Regions from separate parts of the Massilia sp. W12 genome, predicted to be linked through region 1. Evidence: riboswitches for the same ligand, from Rfam matches in the RefSeq annotation. Region 1 holds a riboswitch; the other holds the start of a gene.
What was found. Region 1 has a riboswitch for cobalamin ahead of V8J88_RS11550 (TonB-dependent receptor). Riboswitches for the same ligand answer to the same signal wherever they lie in the genome.

Region 1 (7,824 bases):
GCCTGCCTGTGCCCGGCGCCCTTCAAACACTGCGGCAAACCGGCCACCACCCAATACACTTGCGCGCAGTGCGCCGCCAGCGCTTGGTGCAGGCGGCCGGCTTCATCGACAAAGCAGCGCGCCAGCGCTGACAGCGGGGTGATGCCCATGCCGACTTCATTACTAACCAGTATCACGCGGGCTTGCATCTGTCCGAGTTGATCCAGCAAGGCGGCGCGTTGTTGCAGATAGCGCGCCGGCAGGCGCCAGGGCGCGCTGTCGTCTTGCATGCCGTCAGCCAGCAGCGCATTGCTGAGCCACAGGGTGAGGCAGTCGAGCAAAATCACTTTATGCGCCTGATTGTGTTGTTGCAGCGCTGCGGCCAGCAGGAGCGGCTCTTCATGCAGGCGCCAGCGGGCGTCGCGTTGCGTCTGGTGGTGCGCGATTCTGGCTTGCATTTCACTGTCCAAGCCTTGCGCGGTGGCCAGATAAATCAATTCCGTTTGCGGCCCGGCCAGCGCTTCGGCGCGGTTTTGCGCAAAGCCGCTTTTGCCGCTGCGCGCGCCGCCTAACACCAGGGTGCAGTGGGGCCAGTCAGACATGGCCGACGCCAAACAGGGCCGCTGTGGCGGCGGGATTGGAGGCGAACCAGGGATGGAACCAGGAGGCGCGCAAGCTGCCTGCCTGGTAGAGCGCGGCGCCGGTCTGCTGCTGTGGATGGGTCTGGCAATGGGCGATGGCGGGCGCTGCGGATTCGATTTGCGAAAAATGGAATACATGGCCGCGCAATTCACCCTGTGCGCTGGCCCAGGCTTGCGGCCCCAGGCCGGCGATGCGGCTTTGCACGCGCACTTGCGCCGGCAAGATCCCGGCCATGGCGTGCGCCTGCCCTGCCCCATCCAGCAGACTGTCACATAACATCATCATGCCGCCGCATTCGGCCCAGATGGCGACCCCGGCCTGGTGTGCGGCGCGTATGCCTTGCATAAAATGCTGCGCCCGGCTTAAGGCGGCGGCGTGCAATTCCGGGTAGCCGCCGGGCAGCCAGATTGCATCCGCCGGCGGCGGGGCCTGATCTGCCAGCGGCGAGAAAAAGCGCAGTTGCGCGCCCATGGCTTGCAACAGGGCCAGGTTCTGTGGATACAAAAAACAGCTGGCGGCGTCGCGCGCGACTGCGATGGTGCGCCCGGCCAGCAGCGCGGGCGGCGGCGCGGGCGGCGCATCCGGCCAGGCGCGCTGAGCGCGCGCCAGCAAGGCCGGCCAGGCCGGCGTCAGCTGCAGACTGTCAGCCGCGCGTTGCAGCAGGCCGCGCACATCTTCTTGCTCTTGCGGCGTGACTAAGCCCAGATGGCGCTCCGGCATCGCCTGCGCTTGCGGCGGCAGCCAGCCGGCCAGCAGGCAATTGCGCAAGCTGGCGCCAATTAAATCAGCGTGAAAAGCGCTGCCGACGCGGTTGGCCAGCAAGCCGCATACGTCCAGCCCGCCATAGCTTTGCAAGCCATGGGCGATGGCGCCGGCGGTTTGCGCTAAGGCGGCGCAATCGATCACCAGCAAGACCGGCAAGTCGAGCGCGCGCGCCAGGTCGGCCGCGCTGGGCTGGCCGTCATATAAACCCATCACGGCTTCAATCAACACCAGATCATGGCTGGCGGCGGCTTGCGCCAGGGCGGCGCGGCAAGCTGCTGCGCCCATCACCCACAGATCCAGCATGCCCACCTCGACCCCGGCGGCCTGTTGCAAAATCATGGGGTCGATGAAATCTGTGCCGACTTTAAACAGCGCCACGCGCTGCCCTTGTGCGCGGGCGTGCAGGGCGAGCGCGGCGCAGCTGGTGGTTTTGCCCTGGCCGGAGGCCAGCGCGGCCAGCATCAGTACGGCGGCGCTCAAAATTCCACCCCGGCTTGCGCTGCAATCCCTTGCGCGAAGGCATGTTTGAGCGGCTGCATCTCGGTCACGGTGTCGGCGATGGCGATTAATTCCGGCAGCGCGCCGCGCCCGGTCACCACCACATGCTGGGAGGCGGGACGGGCTTGCAGATCCGCCAGCACTTGCGCTAAATCCAGATAATGGTATTTGAGCGCGATATTGAGTTCATCCAGCACCACCAAGGCGATCTGCGGATTTTGCAAGAGACGGCGCGCGACTTGCCAGGCGGCCTGGGCTTTTTCCACATCGCGCGCGCGGTCTTGCGTTTCCCAGGTGTAGCCTTCGCCCATCACATGAAATTCGACCAGTTCGGGAAAACGGCGTAAAAACACTTCTTCGCCGGTGGGGTGGGCGCCTTTGATGAATTGCACCACGCCGGACTGCATTTCATGCCCCATGGCGCGCAGCACCATGCCAAAAGCGCTCGAACTTTTGCCCTTGCCATTGCCGCTGTGCACCAGCAAAACGCCGCGCCGCTCTTGCGCGCGGGCAATCGATTCATCCACCAATTGCTTTTTGCGCTGCATGCGCAGGCGATGGCGTTGTTCCAACTGTTCTTGCTGATCTTCCTTGCCAGCTTCCGGGGCCGGCGTTTGGGCTTGATTCATCGTCTGTTTTCCTGAAGTGCGTTAAAGCGGCAAAAATACGCGCCGTCCCAGGTGTTCACATTCGGCCAGCGGGTAGCCCAGACAGTCGCCGATGATATCGACTTGCATCACCTGGGCGCAGGGGCCGGCCTGCCAGCGTCCATCGCCATACAGCAGCAAGACGTGGCTGGCGCAGCGCAGGGCGAGATTGATGTCATGTCCCACCATCACGACTGCGCGCTGCTGCGCGCGGCACAAGCGGGCTAAGGTGTCGGTGACGGACATTTGATGCGCCAGATCGAGCGCGGCGGCCGGCTCGTCGAGTAAGAGCAGCGGTGTGTCTTGCGCCAGCAAGGCGGCAATCGCCACGCGTTGCCGTTCGCCGCCGGACAGGCTGCGCACATCGCGCGCGGCCAAGTGTTCGACTTCCATTTGCGCCAGCGCCTGCAGGGCCTGGCTGTGATCTTCGGCTTGCCACCAGGCATCGGTCTGCCAGGGGTGGCGCGCGCTTTGCACGGCTTGCAGCACGCTGTAGCCAAAGGGGTCATTGCGGCTTTGCGGCAAAAAGGCGCGCTGGCGCGCCAGCTCCAGCAGAGGCCATTGCGCAAGGTTTTTGCCGCGTATCGCAATCTGTCCCTGATCCGGGCAGGCGATGCCGGCCAGGCAGCGCATCAAGCTGCTTTTGCCGGCCCCGTTGCGGCCTAAAATCGCCCAGCATTCGCCGGCTTCGACCTGCCAATCCAGGTCTTGCCACAGGCAGCGGCCGGCGATGCTCATGCGCAAGGCGTCCACCTGCAATAAGGGAGGATTCATGACCTGCCCCGGCGCCACAAGCGCAGTTGATGTAATTGCAGCAAAAACAGCGGCGCGCCGACCAGGGCGGTAATCACGCCGACCGGTAATTGCTGTGGCGCGATGATGCTGCGCGCCATGGTGTCGGCTAACACCAGAAACACGCCGCCGACCAGCGAGGCAGCCGGCAGCAACAGGCGGTGATCCGGGCCTAAGGCGAAGCGACAGGCATGCGGCACGATCAGGCCGACAAAGCCGATGCTGCCGGCGTTGGCGACGGCGCTGGCGGTCAGGGCGGCCGCGCCAAAAAACAATTGCACGCGCAAACGCGCAATCGGCACGCCCATGGTGGCGGCGTTTTCGGCATGAATCGCCATCAGATTGATGGCGTTGGCGCGCGTCATGGCAAACAGCGCCACGCCAATCCAGGCCAGCCAGGCCAGGCCGGTGCTTTGGCTGCCGGCCAAATCGCCAATCATCCAAAACACCATACTGCGCAAGCGCCCTTCCGGCGCGATGGAGAGAATCAGACTGACTCCGGCCATGCAGGCGGCGGATAAGATCACGCCGGTCAACAGCAGCACCGAGCCGCCTTCGCTGTTGATGCCATAGCGCAAATCACGCCGCGCCAGCAAGTACAGCAAGGCGGCGCTGGCGGCGGCGCCGATGAAGGCGCAGACATCAATCATCCAGGCGGCGGCGAAAAACAGCATGGCGCTCAAGGCGCCCAGCGCGGCGCCGCCGGAAATCCCCAGCACATAAGGATCAGCCAGCGGATTGCGCAGCAAGGCTTGCATCAAGACCCCGGCCAAGGCCAGCGCGGCGCCGGTGACAAAGGCGCTGGCGGCGCGCGTGATGCGCAATTCCAGCAAGCTGGCGTGCATATCATCTTGCCCCAGGCGCCAGGCATGCAGGGCTTGCGGCAGATCGGCCAGCGGGATGGGGATGGAGCCGATCAGGGCGGCGGCGATGAAGCTCAGCAGGCAGGCCGCCAGCAAGTAAATCAGCAAGCGGCGCAGACGCGCGTGCGTCGCATCGCCCGCCATCGCGGGTGCGGACTGACGCACGGCGCGCACGCCAGCCGGCGCAGCGTCGTGCGCGGGGGCGCCTGGCTCCTTGGACAGCATCGGCCCCCCTTTCATGGTTTCGCCTTCAAACGCGGCAGATCTCAGAATTGATCATAGCGCAGGCTCAGCACAAAGCGCGACGGGGACGCATTGAAGCCATTCGCCAATTCATAGGCTTTGTTGGCGACATTGTTCCAGCGCGCTTGCACTTCCCAACCGCGCGCAATCTGCCGCGCGGCATACAGATTCCACACGCCGTAGCCGGCCAGCGGGGTGTTGTTGGCCACATCGTCGTAGCGGCGGTCGGCAAACACGGTTTCCACCCCGGCCTTCCAGCCCTCCGCCGCCCAATCCAGACCGAGCGAGCCATGCTGTTTGGCGCGGCGCGGCAAGCGTTTGCCGCTGCTGTCGTCTTTTGCGTCCTGCCAGTCATAGTTGCCGCGCAAGGTGAAGGCGCCGGCGAGCGGCATGCTGCCGCCGATCGATAAGCCGGTGATCACGGCGCGGTTCAGGTTGTAGGCGCAGCCGTAGGGATGGGTGGCTTTTTCCACCGGGCACACCGGCGCATACACGATCAGATTGTCGATTTTGTTGCGGAACAGGGCCGCTTGCAGACGGCTGGCGCCGGCCTGGTATTGCAGACCGAATTCCAGATTGCGCCCTTTTTCCGCCTGATTGCCTTCTAAGCCAAAGCCGGGGTAGTACAGCTCATTGAAGGTGGGTGCGCGAAAGCTCATGCCATAGCTGGCCGTGGCTTGCCAGCCGGGGCTGAATTTATAGCCGGCGGCCAAGGCCCCGGTGGTTTGATTGCCATTGGTGGAAATGCGGTCGTGGCGCATGGAGGCGGTGGCCAGCCAGACATCGCGCTTGACTTGCCAGGCGCCGGCAAAGGATGTGGTTTTGCGGTTGCGCTCCAAAGACTTGCTGGAGCTGCCCAGCTCCTCTTTGCGGTGTTCCAGCGTCAGCTGCAGATTGTCCGGGCCGAATTCGATGTCGTTTTGCCAGCTGTATTGGGTTTGCGTGGTTTCGTAGCGCGACAAGCCATACGAGGCGTCGGAGAAGCCGCGATCATTGGCAATCGAGAAACGCAACATGCTTTGCCAATTCGGCGCGAATTTATCGCGCGAATACACCGACCAGGTTTCCAGGCTGGTGACATCGCGGTCATCGTAGCCGGCCCCGCTGTCAAACTGCGAATTCTGCCGGCTGCGCAACAGGCTTGTGCCGAGTTCGTGGTCTTTGGCCCATTTCCAGCCCAGTTGTGCGGAAAAACTGTCGCGCGCATAGCCGTCTTCATCCGGGTCAAAGCTGAATTTGTTTTTACGGTTGGTGGCGTTTTGTCCAGTCTCTTCTTCATGCACGGCGTTGAGAGCGTAGCGCACGCCGCGTTCGCCGCCGGTCGAGCCGGACAGGCCGAGTTCATATTTGCGCAAGCCGCGATTACCCACGCTGACGCCCACTTGCGGCTCTAAAAATTTGCTGCCCTGCTTGGTGAAGATTTGCACCACGCCGCCCATGGCGTCCGCGCCATACAGGCTGCTCAAAGGGCCGTATACAATTTCAATCCGCTCAATTTGTGACAAGGGAATCGCCTGCCAGGTGGCGCCGCCGTTGCTGGCCGAGCCGATGCGCACGCCATCCACCAGCACAATGCTTTGCGCATTCGCCGTGCCGCGCATGAAGACTGAGCTGTAGTTGGCCGGGCCGCCATTGCTGCTGAGTTCAAAACCGCGTTTTTTTTGCAAAAATTCAGACAGAGAATTGACCCCGGAAGCCTGGATTTCAGCTTGATGGATCACTTGATGATCAATTAAAAGATCGCTGGCCGGAGTGGCTTTGCGGGTGGCGGTAACCAGCACTTCTTGCGTTTGCGCAGCCGCCTGGGCCGGGCTGACGCAAAACAGGCTGGCGGTGGCCAGGGCGAGCGAAGAAATAGCCGGGAACTGGCGCGCTGCGCCTTGTTTGCCGTAAGGATTCATTGTGTCTGTCTCAAGAAATTCCCCGGCATTTTTCCCCGCAATGCCGGATCATCAAAAGCGACTTGCGCTTTCACCTGTGTGGCCGGTATCCGGGCTGACAAGTCGTTTGTCTCCTCTTCCCATGCGGCCGGCAGGGTTTCCCACCAGCTGGCACAGTGAGCTTGAGACACGTTTCAGAAGCATCTGAACTTGCCTACCGTTGCGGGGGCAGCATGCCTTGCGCTTTCTCTGCGCTGACATTTCCCGTTTAACGGCTTCCATGAACTGGTCGCGCGCACCAACACTGCCGGGATTATACCTTGCAGGCTGGATAAATTGCATTGCAGCTACATTTTCAGGACATGAGAATTCACATGTTTGAGCCAATTTGCCGCGCCCGCACCAGCGGCGCGGCAAAACCCAGGCTTCTGGCCTGATGCAAGGTGCGCAGCTCGCTTTTGATCTGTTGCAAAATATGCTCACGCCCGGGGCGGTAGAAGATATTCCAGGCTTCAAACGGAATCATCTTGCCATCCGGCTGCACCATATGCACACAGGATTTTTTCAGGGCGCGGATATCGAGTGAATGCGCATCCATAAACTGCACAATCAAGATGCGGAACACGTTTTGATAACTCAGCGCCTGCGGTGCGGCGACTTTGGGCAGGCAGCACAGCATTTCCGACAGGCAGGAGGCTTGCGATTCGGGCGAGTGGTTGGTGGAAAACAGTTTGAACAAAGCCTGTTTCATCTGCGGATCGCGCTCAAACACTATCGTGCTTTTATCGCCGGCCAAGAGGGTGTCGGCGTCAATAAAACGGGTCAGCGGTACGACCTGATCCGCCATTTTCAAGCCATACGCCATCGCCAGGGTGTCGGGATTGCATGGCACCGGCAACACATCTTCTTTGCTGAACACGCTTGATTGTTCGCCGATTTTGCGCCGGATTTCAGACACGGTTAAGCGGTGGTTTTTATGTTCATATTGCTCAACCCGGCCAGCATCCTGAATCGGTTGCAGGGTCACGCCGCGCACGCAGGGCTGGGCCATGGCGAAATCGAGCAGCGCGCCGATTTCATCATCATTCACGCCTTTTTTGAGCGTCATCACCAGGGTGGTGGAGAGCTGTAAATCATTTAAGCGCTGCAGCGCCTGATTGCGGATGCGGCGCAAATCGGCGCCGCGCAATTCTTTCAAGGCGCTTTCTTTGAAACTGTCGAATTGCAGATAAATTTCCAGGCCAGGCCCGTATTCAGCCAGGCGGCGCGCAAACGCTTCATCCTGGGCGATTTTGATACCATTGGTATTCACCATCACATGCTTGATCGGACGTTTTTTACATTCGTCCAGAATGGCGAAAAAATCCGGATGCAAGGTCGGCTCGCCGCCGGAAATCTGCAAGACATCCGGTTCGCCCTCATTCCTGACCAGGGCGTCGAGCATATCGATGACTTGCGCCAGGCTGCGGCTGCTGCTGCGATGGGTGCCGGATTCTGCATAGCAGACCGGACAAT
Region 2 (7,824 bases), 140 kb from region 1:
TTTTTGAACATAATTGGTGGCATACCACTGCGGGCGGCCTTGCACCAGCATAAGTCTGTCCCAAGTAGCGGCGTACAACGCAAGTAAATCTGGATCATCGGGCTTGAGTGTCAATCCTTGTTTGCAAAGCGCCAAGGCTGTCCGAAAATTTCCGGCCCCGCCACCATGCTGAAATATGGTTGCAGCATGAAAGTAGTCGCGCGCAGTTTGCAAGACCCCGGATTGGCGCCACTTTTCCACTTGAATTAAGCGGGCGCGGTCACGCTTATGCAAGGCAGGCCAATCGATCTGCTGCGCACTGCGTTCAGCTTGATCATGTGAATACAGTGATGCCAAACCTGGATGCACATCTTTGGCGTGACAAACCACAGAAAAACACATGCCTGCCAACAAAATGGGAGCAATTTCTATTTTCATACTGGCGACTCTTCAAAAAGTCTGTTTTGCTGACTTTTCAGCCTAATTCAGGCCAAACAACGCTGAAGCTTGCCGAAGCACCGCTTTTTTGCCGTTCGTGCTGAGCTTGTCGAAGCACGGCTTGATCGTCCCCCAGCCCAGCCGAACGGCGCGTCAAAAACTCATGCCTTCTTGCGCAAAGTATTGACCTGAATATGCGGCCAGCGCGTGGTCTGGCCGTTTGAGCCGAACATGAATTCAAAGAAAATGATCTGCTCATATTGCAGCTGTAAAATTTCCTGGCCGTCTTCGACCACGGTTTCCAGCCACATATTCAGCGTCATCTCAGTCACATTCGCGAATTTCTGCACGAACGGGGTATTCATCACCCCGCCCTGCGGCCCGCCGTCGTGGCGGCTGCTCAATTGAATCAGGGTGTATTTGCTGATGTTCTGATCTTTGATCGCATCGCGCAGGCGCAAGTCGGGACGCACAGAGTACGGGTAGTGCGGATCGGCCACAATGCGCTGGAAATATGTCAGATTGCCATCCGGGTCTGTCACCGGCAGCGATTTATCAAAAGCCCAGGCCGGGGCTGGCTGATCCAGATTCAGCGGGCCATCCTGCGGTTTAGGCAGGAAGGACTCGGCCCCCATACTGGGTGAAATCGCCAGCGGCGAAGCGGCCAGATTCGGCCCGTTGGCAATCTGCAATTGGGGCCAGGAAGCGACAAACGGCAATGTCCAGCAATCTGTCCCGGTGGGATACGGCGGTTTGCCCGGCACATCTTCGGCAAAGCTGCCGGTCAGCATGATGGATGTGCCATGCGGAATCGTACCGCTGCGCGCGATGGCATATGGCGGGACAAAATTCGGCCCATTTGCACCCGCGCCGATGGCGATACCGGGATAGCCATTGTCCTCCAGCACCGACTCCTCATCCGCCGGATGGTTGTACATTTGATTGAGCCACAAATACATGCCGGCTTCTTCATGAATTCCGACGCCATCGCTGACGCGCTGAATGCTTTGGCGGTATTCCAGCGCGCCGATGAATTGCTCATTCGTACCACCGCGATTGCGCACCCCGCCCGCTACCGGCGTAAAGGTCAGCTCTTCGGTGTAGTCATCGCACAAAAAATGAAAGATGCCAAAAATGGTTTCGGAATTCGTACCGGGCGATGGCATGCAGGTGGTGTGCATACCCCAGCCAGTATTCTTTTTCTCAGGATTGACATTGACCCAAGTGCCAATGAGCTGCTGCAAAATGCCGTAATTGGCCGGTTCAGACAGAACCGCATCGGTATAGGCAGGATAAGGTGGTGTGGGGAAAGTCGGAATTGACATGCTTGACCTCTTTTTGCAAAAGAACATCATGAATGGCGTGCAATATCCGTTTTGGCCTGACCACAAGCTGCGCCGGCTTGTTTCACAAAACGGGACGGACGTGATAATGCAGCCAGAGAGATCAGTGATTGCGACTGCAAAATCAGCATAGCGATACGCGTCTGCAGATTTTCCGCTCCGATCCGCTGAGTCCACCTGGCTGCCTGGCGTCAGAAGGCCACCAGTATGCGCTGTTTGTCCCGGCTTGCGTCACGCCATGCCGCAAATTTGTTTTTTCCAGACGCAATCTTGCAGCCAGGAAAATAGCCTTGACCAAGACGCTGAAATGGCCATTCTTGAAAAACTCAACCATAGATACAATGACAACAAAATTATAGAAATCATGCATAATGCATATGTCAGATAAAATGAATGACATCCCAACACATCAAACAGCCAAACAGGCGCAGTGCACCGCGTCACACACAAAGGTTCAATATGAAAATGCGTTTTCTTTGCTTCGCTTTACTCGCCTGCGTCACGCAAGCACAAGCCGCCACAGTTTTGTATTCCCAGAATTTTGAAGCGCCAACCGGCTATATCCCCTCCACTTATTACCATGATCTGTCTTCCGCTCCGGTCAACAGCCTGTATGGCAACCAGCCGGCAGGCTTTACGTTCAATCACACTTATACAGTGGAAACCCTGCACATCAGCGGCGGCCGTGCGTTTGGCAATGGCTATCAAGACCCGCAGCACAAGGGCGGCAACTATGCCCTGGGTATGCTGGAGAGCGTGCAGGATGACCGGCTCGGCTTGAATTTCAATGTGGCCGGCCACAAGTTTTTGAATTTCCGTCTGGATGTGTCACGTATCGGCCTGTCCGGCGGCAATGGCCCGTTTGCGAATGATGCGCCGAAATTCCGCTTCAGCCTGTTTGACAATCCTCTGGGACAGGCCACCATCAATGGCAATGGCGTCCTGCTGTCCAGCCTGACCATGGAAGGCGCGAATTCGGCGCACAATGGCGTATTCAATTGGACAAATCTGGTAGCCGCGCTGGACGCCAGCCGCGCCAGCAATGGCAATGTGACGCTGCAAATTGATTTGATCCGTGGCGGCTATGCGGCCATGGATAACTTTGTAATCGCCGCCTCGGATAATTCCGGCGAAGTGCCGCAAATTCCCGAAGCCGAAACCTGGGCCATGCTGTTGGCTGGTCTGGGCGGACTGGGTTTGCTGGCGCGTCGCCGCCAAGCACTGATTGCATAAAGTCACCCGCCACGCGCCAGCTTGCATTGGCGCGTTTTTATCGCCTGCAAAACCTTGCCAAAAAACGGGCGCGCATCAGTCGTTCCCGGCGATTTACTTTACACCAATAATCCACACAAGCATGCCAGGCGGGGGGGAATGCCCGCCATCTGAAAGCCTCGCCATCAGGCAATACAGCTGACTTCCTGTGCCATAAAAAACGGCAAATATGCGCTGAAACGCGTGACATGTGACGTTTACGTAAACGTCAAATCCTGTGTTATTCTGAAAAAGAACAGGTGCGCCGGACAAGTTCTTGTCCGGTGTTAAACGGGAAAGAGGTGCGCTTCGCCTAAGCCTCTGCTGCCTCCGCAACGGTAAGTGAGTGCGGTGACATCATCCACGCCACTGGCGCTAAGCCGGGAAGGCGATGTCACAAAACTTGCAAGCCCGGATACCGGCCTGTTTTACCAGCCTGCGCGGCTTGCCGTGCGGGAGATTGGCTGGCTGCCGGCATTGCCGGCGTGCGGTCTGTCTGGTTCTGGTCTGGTCAGGTGCGGAAGGCGCCTGACGGATGCATACACATCCAAGCGGTCGGACATCACTTTCATGCAGCTGTGCAGCGGCGGTTTTGCCCTGCGCGCCGTATCTGTCACGCCTGGCGTCCTGCATGGGGCCGGCTGGCGGATTGCCGCATGCGTTTGATTGTCCGGGACATACAGACAACGCCGCCATAAAACGCGGCTTTCATCCGGGAATTTTTGATGAGCACCTCACAGCACACGAACGCCGCATTGCCGGCGGACACTTGCATTTTTAACAAAACAGACCAGGGCGCGCCACGCGTGCCGCTCTTGATCGGCGGCGCCTTTATCGCCTCGCAGGGACAGGAACTGCACGCCGTGCGCAACCCGGCGACGCAGGAAATCCTGGCCTATACGCCGTTCGCCACGGCAGAGGAAGTCGAGCGCGCGCTGCAAACGGCCAGCAAGGCTTACCAAACCTGGCGCCATACTTCTTTGCAAGTGCGCAGCGGCATCTTCTGGCGCTATCAGCAATTAATCCGCGACAACATGGAACAGCTCGCCGCCCTGCTCTGCCGCGAACAAGGCAAAACCCTGGCCGATGCGCACGGCGATATCCAGCGCGGTCTGGAAGTGGTTGAGCAAGCGGCAAATATCGGGCACTGGCAGATGGGGGCGATAGCGCAAAATATCGCCGGCGGCGTCGATACCCATACCCATCTGTCGCCGATCGGGGTGTGCGTCGGCATCACGCCGTTTAACTTCCCGGCCATGATTCCGCTGTGGATGTTTCCACTGGCGATTGCCTGCGGCAATACCTTTGTGCTCAAGCCTTCTGAACAAGATCCGCTGGTGACGATGCGCTTGTGTGAACTGGCCATGCAAGCCGGGCTGCCGCCGGGGGTCTTGAATGTGGTGCATGGCGGGGCCGAGGTGGTGCGACAGCTCTGCAATCATGCGCTGGTGGCGGCGGTGTCTTTTGTCGGCTCCAGTCGGGTGGGACAGATTGTGCACCGCGAAGCGAGCCTGGCCGGAAAACGGGTGCAGTGCATGATGGGCGCGAAAAACCATGCGGTCTTGCTGCCGGATGCGGTGTGCGAGGCCAGCTTGAATCAAATCGTCGGGGCCGCTTTCGGCGCCGCCGGCCAGCGTTGCATGGCCTTGTCGGTCTTACTGACTGTCGGCGCGGCGCGCGACTGGTTGCCGCTGTTGGTCGAGAAAGCGCGCCAATTGCGTCTCAACGCCGGGCATGAAGCGGGAGCCGATCTGGGGCCGTTGATCACGCCGCAGGCGCGCGACCGCGTCTGTCAGCTGATTGCGCGCGGCCAGGCGCAAGGCGCGCGGCTCTTGCTGGATGGCCGCAGCGCGAGCGCGCCCGGCTACGCGCAAGGCAATTTTGTCGGGCCGACCATTCTGGCGGATGTCAGCTGCGAGATGGCGGTGTACCAGGAAGAGATTTTCGGCCCGGTTTTGTGCGTGATGCAGCTCGATACCCTGGAGCAGGCCATCGCTATCATCAACGCCAACCCGCATGGCAACGGGGTGGCGCTGTTTACCCAATCCGGCGCGGCGGCGCGCCAATTCCAGCATGAGGTGGAGGTGGGACAGATCGGCGTGAATGTGCCGATTCCGGTGCCAAGTCCCCTGTTTTCTTTCACCGGTTCACGCGCCTCCAAGCTGGGCGACCTGGGCCCCTATGGCCCGCAGGCGATTGCGTTTTACACGCAAACCAAAACCATCACCACACGCTGGCTGCATGCCACCCAAACGGCCCCCGCCAACACCACTATCGGTCTGGGGTGAGCGATGGATTTTGATTTGACCGAAGAACAGCGCGCTTTTTGCCAGAGTGCGCGCGCTTTTGCGCAACAGGCGCTGGCCCCGTATGCGGCGCAATGGGATCAGCAGGGACATGTGCCGCGCCAGGTCTTGCAACAGGCCGGCGAACTTGGCTTTTGCGGCTTGTATTTACCCGAACAACTGGGCGGCATGCAAGCCAGCCGCCTGGATGGCTGCCTGATTTTTGAAGAGCTGGCGAAAGCCTGTCCCGCCACTGCGGCCTGGCTGGCGATTCACAATATGGCGGCGGCGCTGACCGCGCATGCGCCCGGCCCCTTTGCACGCGATCTGGCCCCGGCCCTGGCCAGCGGCGCCAAGCTGGCGTCGTTTTGTCTGACCGAAGCCGGGGCCGGCTCAGACGCGGCGGCGCTGGCCACGCGCGCGCGCCCGGATGGGGCCGGCTGGCGCTTGGATGGCGGCAAAGTGTTTATTTCCGGCGCCGGAATCAGCGATGTGCTGGTGGTGTTTGCGCGCAGCGATATGCAAGCCAGCGGGCGGCGCGGAATTTCCGCCTTCGCGCTGGATGCGCATGCGCCCGGCGTCAGCTATGGCCGGGCGGAAGATAAGCTGGGCTGGCGCGCGCAACCCACGCGCAGCATTCATTTTGACGGCGTGCGCTTGCATGCCGGGCAACTGCTGGGTGCGGCGGGTGAAGGTTTTGGCCTGGCCATGCGCAGTCTGGACGGCGGCCGCCTGAATATCGCCGCCTGCTCGCTGGGCGGCGCGCAAGCCGCCTTGCAACTGGCGCAGCAATATGTGCTGCAAAGGCGGCAATTCTCCCGTCCCCTGTCTGAGTTCCAGGCCTTGCAATTCAAGCTGGCCGATATGCAAACCCAGTTGGTGGCGGCGCGCCAAATGGTGCGCCTGGCCGCCGTGCGTCTGGACGCCGGGCGCGCCGACGCCAGCGTGTATTGCGCCATGGCCAAGCGCCTGGCGACAGACGCCGGCTATGCGATTTGCAATGAAGCGCTGCAAATCCATGGCGGCAATGGCTTGACTGCCGAATATCCCCTGGAACGTCTGCTGCGCGATTTGCGCACCCATCAAATCGTTGAAGGCGCGAATGAAATCATGCGCGTCATCATCGCCCGCCATATTTTGCAAGAAACCACATTGGAGATGGATTGATGCATTGCCCTGTATTTCATCCCGCGCTGCAACTGCAGATTGAAGCTGAGTGCGCGCTGCTGCAACTGGCCAACCCGCCAGCCAATACCTTCACCCTGGATGCCTTGCGCGCCCTGCCCGCTTTATTGCAATGGCTGTCTGCGCAAAGTGCGGTGGATGTCTTGATTATTCATGGCGCCGGCGGGAAATTTTTCAGCGCCGGCGCCGAATTGCGCAGCTTTGCGCATGAAGATGCCGCGCAGGCGCGCGCCGCCGGGGCGGCGATGGCGCAAGCGTTTAACGCCGCCTTCAGCGCGCTGGCCGGGTATCGCGGCTTAAGCATTGCCGCCATCAATGGCTACGCCATGGGCGGCGGACTGGAATGCGCGCTGGCATGCGATGTACGCATCGTCGAAGAACATGCCCAACTCGCGCTGCCGGAGGCGGCAGTCGGTCTGCTGCCTTGCGCCGGCGGCACCCAGCTGCTGCCCTGGCTGGTGGGAGAAGCCTGGGCCAAGCGCATGATTTTGCTGGGCGAGCGGATTGACGCCGGGTGCGCGGAGCAAATCGGCTTAGCGCAACGCTGCGCGCGCGGCGCCGCGCTGCAGACGGCACGCGAGTTGGCGGCGCAAGCGCGGCGCCAAAGCCCGGATGCGCGCGCGGCCTGCAAGCGTTTGATCCATGGCGCGCGCAAGGGCTGGCTGGCGGGCCAATTGGCGCAGGAACAAGCCGCATTTCTGGCCCTGTTTGACGGCGTGAATCAGGCCGAAGGGGTGCAGGCGTTTTTACAAAAACGCAGTCCGCAATGGGAATACACGGCGCAGCAAACGCGACAGGAGGCGGCATGAACGGCCTGCACGCAGAAGTGATGGCAGGCGCGCATGGCGCCATCGGCGTGCTGACCCTGCAACGCCCGCACAGCTTGCATGCGCTGGATGTGGCGCTGGTGGATGCGCTGTTTGCGCAACTGCAAGACTGGCAGACCGATGCGCGGATTGCCGCCGTGTTTTTGCAAGCGCAAGGGGACAAAGCATTTTGCGCGGGTGGCGATTTGCATGGCTTGTATGACGCCATGCGCGCACATCACGCCAGCGCACAGGCCGCCGACGCCTGCGCCAACCAGGCTGCGCTCAACTTTTTCAGCCATGAATACCGGCTTGATTATCTGCTCCACCGCTATCGCAAACCCTTGCTGTGCTGGGGCAATGGCCTGGTGTTGGGCGGCGGCCTGGGTTTATTGGCCGGAGCGGCGTTTCGTGTGGTGACAGAGCACAGTAAGCTGGCGATGCCGGAGGCGGCGATTGGTTTGTTCCCGGATGTCGGAGCCAGCTGGTTTTTGGCGCGCATCCCGCGCCGCCTGGGGCGTTTTCTGGCCATCAGCG

Region 2: another riboswitch for cobalamin. It lies ahead of V8J88_RS12045 (CoA-acylating methylmalonate-semialdehyde dehydrogenase); the one in region 1 lies ahead of V8J88_RS11550 (TonB-dependent receptor).

Annotation. Positions count from the first base shown of each region.
Region 1 covers NZ_CP147776.1:2,884,932-2,892,755, forward strand. Annotated here, with positions in the region: gene cobU (bifunctional adenosylcobinamide kinase/adenosylcobinamide-phosphate guanylyltransferase) at 1-581, opposite strand, end outside; gene V8J88_RS11530 (cobyrinate a,c-diamide synthase) at 574-1,866, opposite strand; gene cobO (cob(I)yrinic acid a,c-diamide adenosyltransferase) at 1,863-2,513, opposite strand; gene V8J88_RS11540 (ABC transporter ATP-binding protein) at 2,535-3,305, opposite strand; gene V8J88_RS11545 (iron ABC transporter permease) at 3,302-4,426, opposite strand; gene V8J88_RS11550 (TonB-dependent receptor) at 4,453-6,330, opposite strand; cobalamin riboswitch at 6,393-6,627, opposite strand; gene V8J88_RS11555 (radical SAM protein) at 6,680-7,824, opposite strand, start outside.
Region 2 covers NZ_CP147776.1:3,025,657-3,033,480, forward strand. Annotated here, with positions in the region: gene V8J88_RS12030 (hypothetical protein) at 1-51, opposite strand, end outside; gene V8J88_RS12035 (peroxidase, FMP-type) at 579-1,742, opposite strand; gene V8J88_RS12040 (PEP-CTERM sorting domain-containing protein) at 2,220-2,993, shown strand; cobalamin riboswitch at 3,253-3,453, shown strand; gene V8J88_RS12045 (CoA-acylating methylmalonate-semialdehyde dehydrogenase) at 3,737-5,299, shown strand; gene V8J88_RS12050 (acyl-CoA dehydrogenase family protein) at 5,303-6,463, shown strand; gene V8J88_RS12055 (enoyl-CoA hydratase) at 6,463-7,290, shown strand; gene V8J88_RS12060 (enoyl-CoA hydratase/isomerase family protein) at 7,287-7,824, shown strand, end outside.